One region of the Arthrobacter sp. 05N33_2 genome, then DNA from elsewhere that is predicted to be linked to it. Evidence: riboswitches for the same ligand, from Rfam matches in the RefSeq annotation. Region 1 holds a riboswitch; each other region holds the start of a gene.
The links. A riboswitch is a leader RNA that binds a small molecule or an ion and turns the genes downstream of it on or off. The one in region 1 is predicted to bind cyclic di-AMP.
Positions count from the first base shown of each region.

Region 2: another riboswitch for cyclic di-AMP. It lies ahead of AC1DHX_RS07680 (NlpC/P60 family protein); the one in region 1 lies ahead of AC1DHX_RS12010 (aggregation-promoting factor C-terminal-like domain-containing protein).
Region 3: another riboswitch for cyclic di-AMP. It lies ahead of AC1DHX_RS08930 (hypothetical protein); the one in region 1 lies ahead of AC1DHX_RS12010 (aggregation-promoting factor C-terminal-like domain-containing protein).

Region 1 is NZ_JBFTNJ010000025.1:5,288-9,906, reverse strand. It holds gene AC1DHX_RS12020 (glycosyltransferase family 39 protein) at 1-465, opposite strand, end outside; gene AC1DHX_RS12015 (bifunctional glycosyltransferase family 2/GtrA family protein) at 466-1,899, opposite strand; gene AC1DHX_RS12010 (aggregation-promoting factor C-terminal-like domain-containing protein) at 2,060-2,899, opposite strand; cyclic di-AMP (ydaO/yuaA leader) riboswitch at 2,899-3,058, opposite strand; gene AC1DHX_RS12005 (sensor histidine kinase) at 3,242-4,619, opposite strand, start outside.
Region 2 is NZ_JBFTNJ010000010.1:26,499-31,117, reverse strand. It holds gene AC1DHX_RS07700 (molybdopterin molybdotransferase MoeA) at 1-1,235, opposite strand, end outside; gene AC1DHX_RS07695 (DUF6457 domain-containing protein) at 1,232-1,519, opposite strand; gene mobA (molybdenum cofactor guanylyltransferase) at 1,541-2,212, opposite strand; gene AC1DHX_RS07685 (HNH endonuclease) at 2,307-2,807, opposite strand; gene AC1DHX_RS07680 (NlpC/P60 family protein) at 3,027-3,785, opposite strand; cyclic di-AMP (ydaO/yuaA leader) riboswitch at 4,081-4,250, opposite strand; gene AC1DHX_RS07675 (M23 family metallopeptidase) at 4,387-4,619, opposite strand, start outside.
Region 3 is NZ_JBFTNJ010000013.1:41,921-46,539, forward strand. It holds gene AC1DHX_RS08915 (DNA alkylation repair protein) at 1-292, shown strand, start outside; gene AC1DHX_RS08920 (cation:proton antiporter) at 351-1,556, opposite strand; gene AC1DHX_RS08925 (hypothetical protein) at 1,553-1,801, opposite strand; cyclic di-AMP (ydaO/yuaA leader) riboswitch at 2,003-2,205, shown strand; gene AC1DHX_RS08930 (hypothetical protein) at 2,213-2,899, shown strand; gene AC1DHX_RS08935 (sensor histidine kinase) at 3,045-4,052, opposite strand; gene AC1DHX_RS08940 (response regulator transcription factor) at 4,045-4,619, opposite strand, start outside.

The sequences.
Region 1 (4,619 bases):
AGCGGCCACTCCCATGAGCGCCTGGGGAATGAGCATGCTCAGGGCCGAGAAACCAAAGATCCGTCCCGCGAGGGCGGGAATCCAGAGTGCGGCCGGGGGCTTGTCCACCGTGATGGCATTGCCGGCGTCGAGGGAGCCGAAGAGCAGCGCGGTCCAGTCTTTGGTCCCGGCCTGGATCGCCGCGGCATAGAAGGAGTTGGCGTAGCCGGTGGCCTCCAGATTCCACAGGTACAACGCCGCGGTGACCACCAGGAGCAGCGCTGCCGAGGGCCGCACCCAGCGGGGTTGCGGTCCGAACAGCAGCCGGTCCCGGCGGCCTTGGGCGGCCGGCGCCGGGGACGCGGGCAGATGGGGCGCCGTCCCGCCGTCTCCGGGAACCGGGTGCGGCTGTTCCTCGGCGGCCGGCGGCCTGCCGGCCGGGGAACCGCCCTGGGCTCCGGCGGTGGGACTGATGGTTGCCGTCATTTACTTGGCCTTTTCTGTGCGGGGGAGGGAATGATCGGGGGCACCGGGCGCCGGAACGGCAGCGGCGGGCCTGTGGCGGAAGACCACCAGCCGGAAGAGCAGGAACTTCACGGCCGTGGCGGCCAGGTTGGCGGCGGTGACCGTGAGCAGTTCAAGCCAGCGGTCCGGGGCCGCTCCCGACGCGGCGTGAACGAGGGCGAGTGCGCCCGAGGTCAGGGCCAGCCCGATGCCGAAGACCAGCAGCCCCTCAAAATGGTGGCGAGCCGCCTGGCTGCCGCCCTGGATGCCGAACGTGAAGCGCCGGTTGGCCGCAGTGTTGGCCACGGCGGTGGTGAGCAAGGCGAGGAAGTTTGCCAGCTGCGGGTCCATGAACCCGCGGCAGAGCAGGAAAATCGCCAGGTAGGCCAGGGTGGAGGCCACCCCGATGCTGCCGAAGCGGACGAACTGTCCGAAGAGGCTTCCGCCGGGGCTTTGTTCCTGTGCCCGCGAGGCGGCCGGCAGCGGTCCGCGGGCCAGGGCCGCGCGCAGGTCGGGAACTGGGATCCGGCCCGAGACCAGGTCCCGGCTCAACCGTGCCATGCCGCGCAAGTCCGCGAGGGCCGTCTGGACGATGTCCACGCTGGAATCCGGGTCGTCGGTCCAGTCCACCGGGACTTCGTGGACGCGCAGGCCGCACTTTTCTGCCAGAACCAGCAGCTCGGTGTCGAAGAACCAGGCGTTGTCCAGCGTGTGGGGAAGCAGTTGCCGGGCCACGTCCGCCCGGATCGCCTTGAAGCCGCACTGCGCGTCACTGAAGTGGGCGCCCATGAGGGCCTGGAGCAGGAAGTTGTAGCTGCGCGAGATGAATTCCCGTTTGGGTCCGCGGACCACGCGGGAGTTGCGGGTCAGCCGTGTCCCGATCGCCAGGTCGGAGTGCCCGGAAATGAGCGGGGCAAGGAGCGGGCCGAGGGCCGCCAGATCAGTGGAAAGATCCACATCCATGTACGCCAGGACCGGCGACGGCGAGGCCAGCCACACCTTGCGGAGTGCGTTTCCGCGGCCCTTTTCTGCCATATGGACCACCGTCACTTCGCGCAGCTCGCGGGCTACCCGTTCCGCGGCCTTGAGCGTTCCGTCGGTGCTGGCGTTGTCCGCCACGGTGATCCGGAAGGAATGCGGGAAGGCGCCGAGCAGGTACGCGTGGAGCCGGCGCAGGCAGGCCTCGAGGTCCCGTTCCTCGTTAAAGACCGGGATGGTGACGTCCAGCAGGGGCGTGCTGGCGCGCGTATCAATGGCCGTGCGCCGGCCGCCGGGGCCGGTCAGGGCCCCGGCGATCGGGCCCGGGACGGGTGCGTCGGCCAGCGCAAGCCCCGAGGGTGCCCCTGGGGCCGCCGGGCCGGCCGGCGTCGCCGTGGAGCGGGGCAGGGTTCCTGTGGCCTGGTCTGTGAATGTCATGGCTCAACTTTCCCGGCGGCCCATATGAGGGCTTTAGGGTCAAGCTGTGCGGGGGCTGTGGAAGTCCGGGCCGCCGGGGCCGGTTCCGCAGTGCAGACGCAAGGAGGCCCCGGATCCATGCGGATCCGGGGCCTCCAGGGCGGGGGCGGCTAGTGCCGGTTTAGTACCAGTTGTGTGCGTAGTGGAAGTTCAGGGCACCGCAGGGGGAACCGTAGCGCGACTTGACGTAGTTCAGGCCCCAGTTGATCTGGGTCCGGTAGTTGGTCATGTAATCGGCGCCGGCGCTCGCCATCTTCGAGGCGGGCAGGGACTGGACCACGCCGTAGGCGCCGCTGCTGGCGTTCGTGGCGGTGGTCTTCCAGTCGGATTCCTTGGTCCACAGCTTGTGCAGGCACTGCATCTGGCCGGGTGCCCAGCCATAGCTTCCCAGCTGGGACGCGGCGTAGGCCTGCGCGCCGGCGGGGTCGTCGACTGCGACCGGCGCGGCTGCCGGTGCCGGTGCCGGAGCGGCTGCCGGTGCCGGAGCGGGGGCTGCCGCGGGAGCCGGAGCAGGTGCGGGGGCTGCCGCGGGGGCCGGAGCAGGTGCTGCCGCAGCTGCCGGTGCGGCAGCAGCGGGCGCGTGGATCAGCGCTTCGGTTGCCTCAACCTCCGAGATCTGGGGAGCCACGTTCTTTTCCGTGGCAGCGGTCGGCCCAGCCACCTGGACCCGCTCGAAGTTGAGCTTGGCCAGCGGGTCAGCCATCGTGGCCGTCTGGCTCGCAACGTTCGCCGTGTGGGCGCCCGGCTCTGCCGCCTGGCTCGCGGCGCCGCCACCCAGCAGCAGCGCGCACGCGGCGGTGACGACGGCGGCACGGCGGCCGGTTACACCGAGCCCGGCGGCGAACCGCGACAGGGCGGATGCCTGCTTGACCGGTTCGGCGCGGTGGCGCGACTTGGCTGCGCCAGCTGAGCGGGAATGCGAACCGCCGACAGGGCGTGTTTGTACCTGGAATTCAGTCATGGTGGCCTCTCAACGCCGGCGGAGTTAGCTGTCGGGTTCGGATGAGGTCATCCGGCCGCACGGAACATCACGTGTCGGCTTCACCCCGAGGGCGCATGAAAGCAGATTGCCCGGGAACTCTGGGTCCCCCGCCTCTGCCTGGTCCAGCGGAATCCGGGAAGCGGCAGAGTTTGGCGTCCGTCCGGATATGCGGCACCGATGGCGGCGCACGCTAACGACGCTACAGGACCCGGTCGCTTAAGTCACATTTTGGTAACAGGAGTCACAGTGCCGGGGTGTCGGGTTGCGCCGGGCTCGCCGGTCGACCGTCCGGGCCGTTTGCGCCGGCGGCGGCCGTTCCGGTTACGCCGGCGGCGGCGAGGCGGGCAGCCGCACGGCGAACTCCGTGCGGCCCGGCCGGGACGTGACCTCGACTGTTCCTCCGTGGGCCTCCACGATCGACTGGACAATGGACAGGCCCAACCCGCTGGTGCCCTCGGACGTCGGCGCGGCGGTCGCCGTGCCGTGACCTCCGCGGCTGCCGGAAACAGCGCCGGAGGACGAGCGTGCGGGAGCCCCGGACCCGACCCTCGCCGTCGCGACGGCAGAATCGGCGGGGACAGCTGCGGGGTTCGACGCCGGATTGGTGCGCGAGGCGTCGGCCCGGGTGAAGCGGGCGAAGACCCGGCCGATAAATTCCGGGGCGATGCCGCTGCCATTGTCTGTCACGGTGACCACGGCACTGCCGTCAGCCGAGCGCATAACGCCCGTGACCACCTTGGTCCCGGGTTCCGTGTGCTTGCGCGCATTGGACAGCAGGTTGGCGAGGACCTGGTGAAGCTGGGTCGCATCACCGCGCACCACCACGGGCTCGTCCGGAAGTTCCAGCTGCCAGATGCGGTCCGGGGCCATGACTTTCTCATCGCTGACCGTCTCGATGGCCAGCTGGGTGAGGTCGACGTCGGAGATTTTGAGCGGCTGTCCCTCGTCCAGGCGCGCCAGCAGCAGCAGGTCCTCCACGAGCGTGGTCATCCGCTCGGACTGGCTTTGCACACGGGCGAGGGACCTCTCGCCGTCGGGGGTGAAATGCTCGGTCATCCGCATCAGCTCCGTGTAGCCGCGAATGGCCGTCAGCGGGGTGCGGAGTTCGTGCGAGGCGTCGGCGACGAACTGCCGGACCTTCATCTCGCTCTCCTGCCGCGCCTCGAGAGCGTTGGAGACGTTGTCCAGCATCTTGTTCAGCGCGTAGCCCACGCTGCCCACTTCCGTTCCGGGATGGGCCGCCGACGTCGGGACGCGGACCCCGAGCGCCACCTCGCCGGCGTCCAGCGGGAGACGGGAGACCTTGGTGGCAACCTCGGAGAGCTGTTCCAGCGGCTTCATGGTCCGCCGGATCAGGGCCGTGCCGGCGAGCCCGATCAGCACGAGCCCGCCTGCGGACACCACCACCATGGTCCAGACCAGGGAGGCCAGGGTGCTTTGTTTTTCTGCCAGCGGGAGTCCGGTCACAATCACGTCGCCGTACGGTGTTCGCGCCGCCGTGAGCCGGTAGGCGCCGGCCGAAAGGCTGCGGTCCACGGACACGCCGCTCGGGGTGAGGGCCAGGAGAACCTTGTTGTCGGCGGGGGAGAGGTTCTTGACCGCGCCGTCCCCGGCCAGGAATCCTGCCCTGCTGACTTCGCCGTCCACTATCCGTGCGTTAAGCGTTCCGACGCCCTGTCCCCGGGCTTCGAGGGGGTCG
Region 2 (4,619 bases), on a different contig from region 1:
GCACCGATCGTGGACAGCGCCATCATGGCCGCTAGCGGGTTTCCTGGCAGGCCGAGGATGTAACGGCCGTCCGGCAGCTCGGCCAGCACGGCGGGGTGGCCCGGGCGCATGGCGATTCCGTCGATCAGCAGGCGGCCGCCGAGCTCGGCGACCGAGCGCCTGAGGTGGTCTGTCCCGGAGCGCCCCGTGCCGCCGGTGGTGACCACGACGTCGGCAGGCAGGTTTTCACCGGCAGGATCGGTGTCCTCGAGGGCGGCGAGCCATTCGGCGTAGGTGTCGCCGACTTTCACTTCTTCGGTACAGATCCCGCCGAGCATTCCCACCACGGCGGCCAGTTGGGGTCCGAAGGTGTCGCGGACCTGCCCGGGTGCCGGTATCCCGCTCGTCACGACCTCGGAGCCAGTGAAAACGAGGCGGACCACGGCCTTGCCGAGCACGGGAAGGGTGTCACTTCCGGCCAGCGCGGCGAGGGCCAGATGGGCCGGGTTCAGGACCGTGCCGCGCTTGATCAGTACGTCCCCGGCGGCGGCTTCCTCCCCGGCCTTCCTGATGTGGTCGCCGTTGCGCGGGTCTCCCGGCTTCGCGGTGCCGCCCAGCTTCAGGACGGGGAGGCCGTCCTCGTCGACGTCGATGATGCCGCTTTCGCTGCGCAACACTGCCTTGGCCCCGGGCGGGATGAGGCCGCCGGTGGCAATCGGGCTGGCCTGATGTGGTGCCAGACGCTGGCCGGGTTCGGCCAGGATCCAGGGGCCGCTGCCGTTGACGGCCCAGCCGTCCATGGCAGAGGAAGCGTAATGGGGCATGTCCTGCCGGGCACCGACGTCCGCCGCGAGCGTCCGGCCGAGCGCCTGCCGCAGCGGAACAGGGGCGGCCGGGATGGGAACAGCGCACTCGAACGCGAGTTGCCGGGCCTCCTGCCACGTGTGGGCCAGGTGCCTGTGCGGCTCCGCGGCAGTGTCCTCGTCCGCTCCATCCTGGTCCGCAGTGTCTTCGCCCGCGGCGCCCTGGTCCCCTGCCTCCTCGTCCGCTGCATCCTGGTCCGCAGTGTCTTCGCCCGCTGCATCCTGGTGCGCCGCGATGTGAGGGCCACCAGGGCCGTCTACGGGAGCCTCTCCACCGCCAGTTCCGACGCCATTTCCGCCGGTATCGTTGACGCCATCTTCACCGCCATCTCTGACGCCATCTCCACCTGCGGCGGTGGTGGGGCCGTTGCCGTCCGGGGCCGCAGCCGTCATGCCCCGGAAGTTTCGGCGGCTGCGTAGTCCTTGGCGAGCCGGCGGGCCACGGCCATCGCGGACTCCATGGACACGGAGTCCGTGGCCTGCCCGGAGCCTGAGGCCAGGCCGGCCGCAAAGCCGGCAATGAATGTGGTCAGCGGTGCCGCCGGGCGCACCACGGAATGGGCGGCCACGCCGGCCAGGGCGAGGACCTCATTCACGTCAATCTCAACGTCGTCCAGCTCCAGGGCCTGGAGCAGGGCACGGCACCAGTCTTCCAGTGTTTCGTCCTGGCTTTTCACCGTTTGCCTCCATGGTCGAGTTCAGCTGTGCAGAGCCGGGCCGGAGCCCGGACCGCCGTCGGGAATCCTGCCGGATACCCCCAGTGCGGACGCGTCATCCCAGGTGTCGACGTCATCCGTGGAACCCGGGGGAACGCGAACTTCCCGCACGTCCAGCCTAGCAAGAAGGGCGAACACCGACGCGTTTTCCAGCCGGTCCCGGGACGCGGCGTCCGCGACAGAACGATGTAGCACGGCCGTGCCATAAAAGCCCGCGAGCGGCTGTTTCCGGCCGTCGGCCGAGACGGCCATGACGCCGTCGGCCGCGTCCCTTTCCGGCGTGCCTGCACCGGACGCGGCCAGCGCCTCGGCCAGGGCATGGACCGCGCCTTCCGACCGGGGCATGTCACACGCCAGGACGAGGGTATAGGGCGCGGCTACTGCGTGCCGGCTCGCGTGATCGGCGGCCAGGGCGGCCAGCCCCGCCGCGATGGCTGCGGCCGGACCCGCGAAGGGCGGCTCTTCCCGGCAGGTCAGGACGCCGCCGGGCAGGCCCCCGGGGTCGGGGCCCACGACGACGGTGCGCCCCGCCGCGCCGGCGGCCCGCAGTGACCGCTCCAGGAGGGTGGCGCCGTCGTAGACCAGCCCGGATTTGGGCACGCCGCCGAGGCGTGAGGACCGCCCCCCGGCGAGAATGATGGCATCGAACTCCATCGTTTCAGCCTAGCGCGGCGCCAGCGGCGACCGAACAAGCCGTCACGTGCGCCGGCAGCGTCTTCACCGGCTGATCAATCAGCAAGGGGGCAGATCAGGCAGCCGATTCAGGCAGCAGGAACGGATCCCAGGCCGGCGTCGGCTTCTCGAGTTCCTTGATCTGCCAGATGGCACCCTTTGGCGGGCCCGGAACAAAACCGATCTTCCAGCCCATCTCCGCCGGCGTATGGTCGCTCTTGGCGTTGTTGCACCGCAGGCACGCCGCCACCAGATTCTCCCAGGAGTCGGCCCCGCCCCGCGATTTGGGCTGGATGTGGTCGATGGTGTGGGCAGCCTTGCCGCAGTACGCGCAGCGGTGGGCATCCCGGCGCAGCACGCCGCGGCGGCTCACCGCAGTCATCGTGTTGTACCTGGGCCGGATGTAGCGGTTCAGCAGGATCACGGACGGGCGGCCCAAAATGTCCTGGGGGCCGACCACGGGGTCGTCCCCTTCGGCCACCACGCTGGCCTTTCCGGTCAGGACAAGGACGAGCGCCCGGCGGAAGGTGATGACCGCCAGCGGTTCATATCCAGCATTCAGAACGAGAGTGCGCATCCGCATACCTCTTCACGGCCGCACCCGCCAGCGGCACGAGGGCCGGCTGCCCTCTGCATGGTCGGGCTATGGATCGACAACACAAGAGTAAACACTCAAGTGCCGGATCACCGAATATTTTTTCACCGGTGCGGTCCCGGGCGCGGAAAGTTCACTGCACGGCAACGCAAAAGACCCCCGCCTGCAGGCGGGGGTCTTTCGGAATGCTGGGGTTCGTGCTTAGGCGCCGACGCGGATGAAGACCGGGCCGGAGCCGACGTTGACGCTGTACAGCGCGGTGGTGCCGCCGTTCCAGCCGCCGTGCACTGCCATGCCGTTGCCGACGTAGACCGCGATGTGAGCCATGCCCACGCCGCCGTTCTGGTAGTAAGCGAGGTCGCCCGGGCGTGCCTCGGCGGCGCTCACGGTGCGGCCCAGGGACAGGTAACCTGCCGGCCAGCCGTGGTAGTGGATGCCTGCCGCGGCCAGGGCGTTGGTGGCGAGGGCGGTGCAGTCCTGCGCCACGCCGATCTGTGCGTAGGCAGCGGCGGCGATGGTCGCGCCTGCGCCGCTTCCGATGCCAGCGGGGGCCTGGGCAGCGACGCCGCCGCTGACGCCAACCTCGGTGCCGCCGGCGCGGGTGGCCGTGGCGTCCTGGACCTTGACAACGGGCTTGGGAGCCTCGACAACGGGAGCCGGCGTGGTGGTCACGGCGGGCTTCTCGTAGGAGATCGCGATGGTGGAAGCGGCCGAGATGGTGGCCGGAGCTGCGGACTGGACTTCCAGGGCCGAAGCGGAGGTGGATTCGCGCTGAACATTGGTTTCAGCAGCGTTGGCTGCGATTCCGCTGGTCAGGACCAGACCGGAAGCTGCGGCGATGACCGCAGCCTGACGGCCCACGCCGCCGGCGTTGTCGCCGACAGCCTTAGCAATAACAGCCAGCGAGTTGGTCTTGGTGACCTCGGCGCGGTGCCGTGCAACGTTTGCACGAGTAGTCATTAAGTTCTCTCTTTCGTGATCCTTGGACCGCGCGCTTTCGGGCGCGGACTGAGGACGCTCCGGCATCTTGGGGGTACGCCGGATCGCCCCGAAATGGGTTACTTAGCGAAGGGTGTACTGCGAAGACGCGCCAAAAGCGGAAACTGCATGCTGTCCGGGCTCGCTAGAGATTGAGCCTGCGGAACGTGATCCAATCCGGGCGCCGGCAAGGGCGGCACGTGATGTGGATTCCAGCGGGCTCGACAGAGCCTCGCCGGTGCGCATGCGCGCAGAATTGTGGCGTGAAGACACGAAAGTAGCCTCTCCCAATGCCTACGAGGTGAGCTGTCGGATTCGGATGGGAGTCACCCGGCCGCGCTGCTTCCTGGGAAGCTTTGCGACTTAACCCCAAGGCCTTCTTTCGAAGGCCAAAATTGGTTCCCCCGCCCCTGCCAGACGATGTAATGCGAACGGACCTTGAGCGGTGGCAGAGCTAGGCAATCCACTCAAGAGCGCCAACTTCGGAAAAGTTGGCGTGCTTCAAACCCTACAGCAGTCCGGATCCAATGTCACATTCAGATCACGGCGTGTCACAGGAAGTTGAGAGCAGCCCATCGTCTTTTTAGAGCCAGCCGAGCGGGTCAACGACATCGCCGTTGACCATCACTTCAAAGTGGAGGTGGCAGCCCGTGGAGGCGCCGGTGGTTCCGCTCATGGCGACGACGTCACCGCGGGAAACCTTCTGGCCGACCTTGGCCGAGGCCGAGGACAGGTGGTTGTACGTGGTCTCCAGGCCGTTGCCGTGATCGATGACCACGCGGTTCCCCCCGCCGAAGGGATGCCAGCCGTTGAAGG
Region 3 (4,619 bases), on a different contig from region 1:
GGTGGACGGACTCGATGTTCTGGCCAGGGTGCGGGCCGACAGCGTGCTGGACCGGTGGGTGCGCGAGCCCGATGCCTGGCTGCGCCGGGCCGCGCTTCTCTCGCCGTTGCTGGCGCTGCGCGCGGGCGCGGGGGACTGGGACAGGTTCCTCCGGCACGCCAACGCGGTGCTCGGCGAGCCGGGCGGGACGTTCGACGCCGACGGCACAGCTGTCCGGGATGCCGTCTCCCGGGTCCTGGCAGAGATGGCAAAGTGGAGGCCGGAGCTGCAATTCACGTCCATTGGAGAATGACCCTCCGAAATTTCGCCGCCGGCTCGGCTTTGGCCCAGGCATTTAGACATCCGGACTGTCAGGCCTTCGGACCCCCCGGATCGCCCTGCCCAACGGCGCTGCCGGAATTTCCGGACTTGCCGCCGGCATTTGCCGGGACCGCGAAAGTCCTCGCCGCCCGTGACCCGGCGCCGGCGCCCGCGGCTATGGTGACCAGCGCTCCCACCAGCAGGGCCGCGGCCTCGCCCGGGAGCAGGACCTGAAGCTGCGTGCCGATGCTCGCCGCAGCCACCGGTACGCCAAGCTGGGCCGCCGACAACACCCCCAGCGACAGTGGGAGTCCCAGGAAAGCCAGGTCGGCGTGGGCCAGCAGGGCCCCGGCCCCCAGCAACAGGCCGAGGGCCATCATGTCCGGGTGCCCGGCCAGGTCCCTTAGCGTCAGCGATGCACCCAGCCACACGAAGAAGAGCGGACCCAGGAAGCCGTCGCTGAGCGCGAACAGTTGCCGGGCCAGCCGCCGCGGTTCGCCGACCGCAGCCATCACCAGGCCGAAAGAAAAGCCTGCCATCATCACAGACACATTGCTCCATGTCGCGACACCGGCCAGGGTGAAGAGCACGGCCAGCTGGATCCGTAGCTCCAGGGCAAACTTGCGGCTTTCCGAGAGCCGGTGCACGCGCCGGCGGATTCCCTGGCGCTCCAGCCAGCGCAAGCCGACAAAGAGCACTACCGCGCACCCGGTCACCGCGAGGACACCCAACGCCGCCTGGACTGCGTGGGGCGGATCCACCAGGAGCGGCAACGCCACAATGCAGGCTGTGTCGGCTATTGCCACCTGCGCTGTCATAGCGACGACATCTGGCCCGCCGAGGCGCAGGGAATCGACGATTGGAAGCACCAGGGCGGCCGACGAGGAGGCCAGCAGCACGACGTAGAGGGGAGCATGTCCAGTCCCGAACAGCAGTCCGATGCCGGTTCCGATCACCACCGCTGCCGCTGCGGCCACCATCGCCCGGCGGGAGCCTTTGCCGAGGGCGCCACGGATGTGCGGATCCCGCACGGGAACGTGGGTGCCTGCCACGAACATCATCAGCGCAAACCCGATATTGGCCAGCAGGGTGAACGTCGGGTCCGCGGGGTCCACCAGGGCCAGGCCTGAGCGCCCGATCGCGATGCCGGCCAGCAGCTCACCCAGCATGACAGGCAAGTGCCAGCGCGCCGGCAGGGCCAGCAGGGGTCCAGCCAAGGCGATGACGGCGATCAGCGCCAGCGACAGGAAGGTCACGGTTCGCGGCGGCCGGCCGGCGCCGGGCCTGACCGCCGTTCCACCACCGCATAGGCCTTGCCGTCCAGGAAAGCCCAGTCGTTGACAACCATGTACCCGAGCGCGTCCACCCGGTCATTGAGGATGTGCTCGTCGAAACCCCCGTCGCGCGGTTCCGCGTCCCATGTGCTCACGTGGACGTCCCCGCCGTCGAGGATCAGCAGCTCGGTGTTGACGTCGAAATCCTCTTGGGGCTGAGTGCTCAACTGGCAGATGGCGACACAATGGCTGTTCATTTTCGGGCCTCCGCTTCCGGTGGTGCTGATGGCATCATCCTATGTTCGGAAACGGCGCCGCCCTATGGGCAAATTGCGGCCCGGCATCACGGCTCCGTTACCTGAATGTGACTTTCGGGTGCGGTTCGCGCTACGGTTGATGAGTGCCTGTTGTCTCCGATACGGGCGCTCCCCAGCCGATTGCCTAACTCTGCCGCGGCCCGGGGGTAACTCGCATCAACGTCCGGCAGAGACGGGGAAACCACTTTTGATCTGCTGATATGCAGGTCTTGGGGTGAAGCCGCACAGTGCCCGCAACGACGGGCCCGGGAGTGCGGCCGGGTGCCTCCCATCCGAATCCGACAGCTCACCTCGCAGGCATTGGGAGAGGCTACATTTTTCATGACTTCAGTCAATACTTTTGCGCGCCATGCCGCCGTCCTCGCCGCCGCATCCGGCCTGGTCCTGACCAGCGGAATGGCCGCCAACGCCGCCACCGCCCCCGTGCAGCGTGACTCTGCTCCGGCGTCGAACGTCGACGTCACCGGACAGGTCAGTGCCCCCGTCAGCGCCGATTCAAGCGTCAAGATCAGCTTCGAGCGCCCCGCAGTGGATTCTGTTGCCGCGCCGGTCATCGAACAGCCCGTCGCACCGGCTCCGGCTCCCGCTGCAGCCCCGGCGGCAGCGCCCAAGGCTCCGGCCAAGCCGGTCATCCAGGTGCAGGCCGCTCCGGCAGCAGCTCCGGCAGCAGCGCCGGCCGCGGCGCCCGCGGGCGGACGCAACGCCATCATGCTCTCGGCCGCCTACAGCCAGGTGGGCATCACCCAGGACTGCACCGCCATGGTGGAAAAGGCCCTTGGCGCCGCGGGTAAGCCCGTTGGCGACATCGGTCCCCGCGCGTTCCTTGGCCTTGGAACCGTTGTGGCGACGCCGCAGCCCGGTGACATGGTGGTCCAGTCCGGCCACGTCGGCATCTACGCCGGCAACGGCCAGGTGGTCAGTGGCGGCATGAACGGCAAGAACCAGACCATGGTCCACCCGCTGTCCTGGCTCACCGCGACCGGCGGCGTGACGTTCGTCCGCGCCTAAGCCGCACGGCCCCGACCCGGGGCCAGACAGTCCGGAAAGACCGGCGCTCGAGTTCCCTTGGGGGCAACTCGACCGCCGGTCTTTCCTGTCTCCGCATTCGGGAGTCCGGGATCCCGATGGCATATCTTTCCCCGGCGGATGGACCTCAGGGATTCCCGCTGCCCATGAGCGGAAGCGTCAACTTCATGACGGTTCCCTCGTCGCCCGTCGCGGCCACCTCGACGGTGCCCCCGGCCGCGACAGCAATCTCCCGGACCAGGGCCAGGCCGATGCCAAAGCTCCGCTGTCCCTGTGAGGTGCCGGTGCCGGCCGTCCGCACGAACCGGTCAAAGATCCGGGCCTGATCGACGCCGGTGATTCCGGTCCCGGAGTCCGCCACCGTGATCACGGCGCGCTTCTGCTCGATTGAGGTCGTGATGGACACGCGGCCGCCCGGAGGCGTGTGGGCCAGCGCGTTGTCCGCCAGGGCCAGCACGGCACGCCGCAGCGCATTCTTCTCGATCCGGGCCAGCGGCCGGGCATCGGCGGAGAATTCCAGACGCACCTGGCGCTGCTCTGCCACCTGCTGGAGGCTGCCGGCGACGCTGGCGGCAGCCTCGGCGAGGTCGGCAGGGGGCGCGGAACGGTCCGGGGCCTCCGCGGTTGCCGCGAGGAGCAGTTCGTTGACAATCCCTGTCAGCGTCGCGGCGTCCTCCCGGATCCGGGCCAGGTCGTGGCTTTGCCTGGAGCCGGGCACAGTGTTGCGCTGGGCCAGCTGGATCCTGGTGTCCAGGATGGTCAATGGCGTGCGCAATTCGTGGCTGGCGTCCTGGACAAAACGCCGCTCCCTTGCCAGGGCATCACTGAGGGGACGAATCGCGCTGCGCGCACTGAGCCACCCGACGATTCCGGCCAGCAGGATTCCCGCCACCCCGGCGATGATCATGGCTTCGAGGACGTCCTTGGAATCCAGGTAGGTGTAGGCCGTCCCGGCCGCCGCCGAGCCCGGCACTTCAGGATGGGCCAGTTGGTTCGTGAGGTACAGCGCCGTGGCGGCGAGCAGCCCGAGAACCATGACCGCGCACGCAGCACTGATCCGCACCGCGACCTTGAGGGAAGCCTTGCGCAGGATGGAGTGGTCCGGATTTCCGCCGGCCGGCCGGCCGTCACTCATGGGCTTCGCCGATCTGGTATCCGAGGCCGTGCACCGTGCGGATCACTGCTTTGGAGATCTTCCGGCGCAGGTGATGAACATAGGTATCGATCACGCCGGGCTGTTCCGAGGCGTGGAAGCACGCCGCGAGGAGCTCATCCCGGGTGAAGACGCGGTCCGGTTCCGCGGCCAGGGCAGCCAGCAGCTGGCCTTCCTTTGCGGTCAGTGACACCGTTTGCCCGTAGACGGAACGGACGGAGCGCTGCGTTGGATCCAGTTCCCAGTCCCCGATCGCCACCGGTGCCGGGGCCGGGGGAGTGAAAGTCCGCGTCAGTGCGCGCAGGCGTGCTGCCAGTTCGCCGGCGTCGAACGGCTTGGTCACGTAATCGTTGGCTCCGGCGTCCAGGCCCCTGACTTTTTCGTCGGCATCGCCCAGCGCGGTCAGGATCAGGATGGGCGTGGCAATGCCTTTCGAGCGCAAAGCCGTAATGAGGGCGATGCCGTCCATGCCGGGCAGCCCGCGGTCCACCACCATGATGTCCCAGCTCCCGGTCAGCCCCTGGTGGAGGCCGTCGCGGCCGTTGGTGA